Regions from separate parts of the Pseudomonas sp. GW821-FHT01E05 genome, predicted to be linked through region 1. Evidence: riboswitches for the same ligand, from Rfam matches in the RefSeq annotation. Region 1 holds a riboswitch; the other holds the start of a gene.
The links. Region 1 has a riboswitch for cobalamin ahead of cobW (cobalamin biosynthesis protein CobW). Riboswitches for the same ligand answer to the same signal wherever they lie in the genome.
Positions count from the first base shown of each region.

Region 2: linked by a shared signal. The riboswitch ahead of cobO (cob(I)yrinic acid a,c-diamide adenosyltransferase) and the one ahead of cobW (cobalamin biosynthesis protein CobW) in region 1 are both predicted to bind cobalamin.

Region 1 is NZ_JBWKWW010000005.1:353,461-355,849, reverse strand. It holds gene AC07W5_RS13515 (CbtA family protein) at 1-212, opposite strand, end outside; gene AC07W5_RS13510 (CbtB domain-containing protein) at 224-418, opposite strand; cobalamin riboswitch at 519-747, opposite strand; cobalamin riboswitch at 937-1,150, shown strand; gene cobW (cobalamin biosynthesis protein CobW) at 1,245-2,324, shown strand; gene cobN (cobaltochelatase subunit CobN) at 2,328-2,389, shown strand, end outside.
Region 2 is NZ_JBWKWW010000009.1:165,138-167,526, forward strand. It holds gene AC07W5_RS20780 (cobyrinic acid a,c-diamide synthase CobB) at 1-855, opposite strand, end outside; gene cobO (cob(I)yrinic acid a,c-diamide adenosyltransferase) at 866-1,477, opposite strand; cobalamin riboswitch at 1,555-1,790, opposite strand; gene AC07W5_RS20790 (hypothetical protein) at 1,948-2,389, shown strand, end outside.

The DNA.
Region 1 (2,389 bases):
TGCCAGCCGTCCTCCGGCTCCCAGGCTTCGGCATCATGGGTATGACCGGCCATGGCGCCTTCAGCGTGTTCGTGAACTTCGGCGGCCGGGGCCTTTTCATAGGTTTCCGCCTGGAGAATCAGCGGCGCGACCCAGAAGCTTTGCAGCAAGGTCAGCAACAAGGCCGCGAGCAGCCCTGTGAAACCTGCGGTTTGCGCAATACGCTTGATCATGTCAGCAGGTCTCAATGGCACGGAAAAGCGGAGCTGTGACGGGTGTCGTGGGCGGCGTTGTGCACCGCTTCGATATGCGAGAAACCGGCGAAATACACCAGGCACGCGCCCAGAATCGATGCGCCGATGGCGGCAATCAGACGTTGGCTCAGGGTGGACGTGGTGCTGGCGGTGCCTGCGTGGCGGGTGCTGCTGATGATCGACATGGCGCTTCCCTCTGATGTGTCAGCGGGTGAATCGAGCGCATGAAACCCCCTGCGAGACAGGCTCGCAGCGGTTCAAACAGCGCCCGCCCACCGCGGGTTTGTTATTTCAGTATTGCGGGCCGGTCTCCGGGCTCACGAGGGGTTTGGGCCAGCGCCTTCACCTGCAAGAGTCGCCTTCCCATGCCGAACTGCTGGCACAGTGGATCTGACTCTTCACTCGCTTACCGTTGCGGGGGCAGCACCGGACTGATCAAGGCTTTGAGTAAAGCACATGACTCACCGGTTTCCCGTTTCACCCTGTGAAGGGCACCCGTAACAAGTTGCGTAGGAGAGCATGGGCGGGGGATGAGAGTCAATTGGCAAGGTTTCTCACTTGTTGGACTGAGGCGCTTCCATCGCGAGCAAGCTCGCTCCTACAAGGGGACCGCGATTGAATGTAGGAGCGAGCTTGCTCGCGATGGCGTCGTCACAGTCAACATAGATCTCTGTCCGGACATTGACCCGCCCCCAAGCGATGCGTAGCCTTGCGCTTTCGAGGTTCTTCGGCACTCTCGCCGAAGCTAAGAAGGGAACGCGGTCAATGCCGCGGCTGCCCCCGCAACTGTGAACGGTTCCGTTTCTGCCATGCCACTGCACCCTCTATCCATAGAGCGAGCGGGAAGGCGTAGAAATCGCCAGTCGAAAGACCGGCAGGCCGTCAGCCAGGAGACCTGCCTCGTACCAGATTCTCACTACAACCGGGCGGGGTGATCCGGTGGCGAAATCTTCCGCGCCCATCGGTGTGGTTGTCGTCCCGTATGCCCGCCACCTTGCCAAAGGGCATCCGATGAAAACACTGGCCAAACTTCCCGTCACCATCGTCACCGGCTTCCTCGGCTCGGGCAAAACCACCTTGCTGCGGCATATGCTTGATAACGCCCAGGGCCGCCGCATCGCGGTGATCGTCAACGAATTTGGCGAGCTGGGCATCGACGGCGAAATTCTCAAGCAATGTTCCATCGGTTGCACTGAAGAAGAGGCCAGCGGCCGGGTCTATGAACTGGCCAACGGTTGCCTGTGCTGCACCGTCCAGGAAGAGTTCTTCCCGGTGATGCGCGAGCTGGTTGCCCGTCGCGCCGACCTGGATCACATCCTCATCGAAACCTCTGGCCTGGCGCTGCCCAAACCGCTGGTGCAAGCCTTCCAGTGGCCGGAAATCCGCAGTGCCTGCACTGTCGATGCAGTGATCACGGTGGTCGACAGCCCGGCCGTGGCCGCCGGCACCTTCGCTGCGTTCCCGGATCAAGTCGACGCCCAGCGCAAGCTTGACCCGAACCTGGACCACGAATCACCGCTGCACGAACTGTTCGCCGACCAGCTGGCCAGCGCCGACCTGGTGATCCTCAACAAAGCCGACCTGATCAGCCCTGAAGACCTGGCCAAAGTGCGCCTGGAAGTCGCCGAAGAACTGCCGCCAGCAGTAAAAATCATCGAAGCCAGCAGCGGCCGCTTGCCTCTGGAGGTTTTGATTGGTCTGGGCGCCGGTTCCGAAGAGCACATCGACAGCCGTCACAGCCACCACGACCATCACCATGACGGTGATGCCGATAGTGAAGGGCATGATGACCATGACCACGACGCCTTCGATTCCATTTCCATCGAACTGCCCCAGGCCGACGAAAGCCTGCTGCTGGATGCCCTGACCCAGCTGGTGGTTCAGCACGGCATTCTGCGGGTCAAAGGTTTCGCGGCGGTTGCGAACAAGCCGATGCGCTTGCTGATCCAGGGCGTGGGCACGCGCTTCGACAGACATTTCGACCGTGCCTGGCGCGCCGATGAGCCGCGTGCAACACGCCTGGTACTAATTGGCCAGGAACTGGATGCCGCGCTGATCGAAGCGCAATTGCGCGCCGCACTCGGCGCCTGAGCCATGCACCTGCTCAGGACCCAGCCCGGCGGTTTCGTGTCGGATGACAACATTGCCGACCTTGG
Region 2 (2,389 bases), on a different contig from region 1:
GTACAAGCTGTCAGCCTCGGGCAGTTCGCGATCATGGATCGGCGAAAAGAACAGCAACTCGGCGCCCATCGCCCGTAGCAGGTCCAGGCTCGCCCCGTAGGTGAAAGCAAATGCCTCATCGCGAGCCACGGCAATCCGCACACCGGCCAATAATGGCTCGGCGACGACAACCTCAGGCGCAGCGAACCCGACTGCCGGCGGCAACGCCACCTCACAACTGCTGGCCAAGGCTTCGGCCGCCGCGTCGAGGCGCAGATCCAGATCATTCAGTTCGCTGGCCTGCACCAGGCCCAGGTGGCGGCTCGGCAGTTCGATCCCGGTTTCGCGAGACAGCGCGCCATACCAGCGCAGGCCTTCGGTCAGGCTGCCTTCGAGCAATTGCGCGTGGCGCAACGTGCCAACCCGGTTGGCCAGAACGCCGGCAAACGGCAAGTCCGCCTGATAGCGCGCCAGCCCCAAGGCCAGAGCACCGAACGTCTGGGCCATGGCCGTACCGTCGATCACGGCGAGCACCGGCACGCCGAAGTGCCGCGCCAAATCGGCGCTGGACGGCGTACCGTCGAACAGGCCCATGACGCCTTCGATCAGGATCAGGTCAGCCTCGCCCGCCGCTTCCCACAGCAGTCGGCGGCTTTCTTGTTCGCCGACCATCCACATGTCCAATTGATACACCGGCGCGCCGCTGGCGCGCTCGAGAATCATCGGGTCGAGAAAGTCCGGACCGCACTTGAATACCCGCACCTTGCGTCCCTGATTGCGATGCAAGCGGGCCAGCGCGGCGGTCACGGTGGTCTTGCCCTGACCGGAAGCCGGTGCGGCGATCAATACCGCCGGACAATGACGTGCATCACTCATGCTTCAATACTCACAGCTCAATGCCCTTTTGCGCTTTGATCCCGGCCTGGAACGCATGTTTGAGCACGCCCATTTCGGTAACCGTGTCGGCCAGATCAATCATTTCGGGCTTGGCGCCGCGGCCGGTTACCAGCACGTGCTGCATTGGCGGGCGAGCCTGCAAATCGCTGAGAACCAGGTCCAGGTCGAGATAACCGTGCTTGAGGGCGATATTCAGCTCGTCAAGCACCACCAGGCCAATGGCCGGGTCACGCAGCAGTTCACGGGACACTTCCCAGGCCGCTTCGGCTGCGGCGATGTCACGCTGGCGATCCTGGGTTTCCCAGGTGAAGCCTTCGCCCATGACGTGAAAGCGTACTTGCTCGGGAAAGCGTCGAAAGAACAGCTCCTCCCCGGTGCTGTTGCGACCCTTGATGAACTGCACCACGCCGCATTTCATTCCGTGGCCCATGGCCCGTGCAAGCATGCCAAAGGCAGAACTGCTCTTGCCTTTGCCGTTGCCGGTCAGGACCAACAACAGCCCGCACTCGTTCGGCGAGTTGGCAATACGCTCGTCGATCACGGCTTTTTTGCGCAACATACGCGCCAGATGGCGTTCGTCACGATCGGGGGATTCAGTCATGGCAGCTCTCCGTTGGAACGATAACGGGGGGGCAGGAATAAAAATAGACGGCATAAGCCTGGCATCGCCCACCGTGATGCCGCTGGATGGATCAGGCCGGTCTCCGGGCTCATGAGGGGCATCGCTGCCGAGCTGCACGCCTTCCCGTATCGACAGTCGACACAGTGGCCAAAAGCACAGCCTTGACTCATTTACCGTTGCGGGGGCAGCGCCGGGATCGCTGTCCGTTCTGTTAAAGAACGGACACTCACCGGCTTCCCTGTTTCACTCTGTCGACCTTGGGTCACAGAGCACCTGAAACAAGTCGCGAAGGTTAGAGGGTTGGGGGTGGAGCGTCAATTAAACCCGGGGCGTTCGCCCGCGATATTATGTGCTGTCGTTCAATAAACTGACGCCAATCTTGTGCCACACTGAAAGCAGTGATATCAAATAGCCACAACACTAACATCACAAAAATAAAGGTGGGCAACATGCAAGGCATGATCATCAGCAATCCGAAGCTGGAATTCCTGCGCCCAGTGCTGGAGCGCTGGTTTGAATGTATCGATCGCTACATCCAGGTACGCGGTGATAACGAATCCCCTTATTGGTTTGATGAACGCGCCAATCTTGGGCTGCTCTCGGCTGCCGCCTGGATGTCGGAAATGGTGACACTGGAACAGACCCCGACGAAAAAACAGCAGGAAGACGGCGACCGCAATGGACGTGCCGACCTCTACATCGCCACCAATGAGGAACGGGTCTACATCCAGGCCACCCAGCGCTGGCCGCGGGTCAATAACCTGAACCTCACTCAAGCGCTGCTCGACGCCGTGAGCGATGCCAGGAAGATCAGCTACGCCAGCGATCTGAAGCTCGGTTGCCTGTTCGTAGCGCCACACAAACCACAACACAGCGCCACCCCAGAAGAAC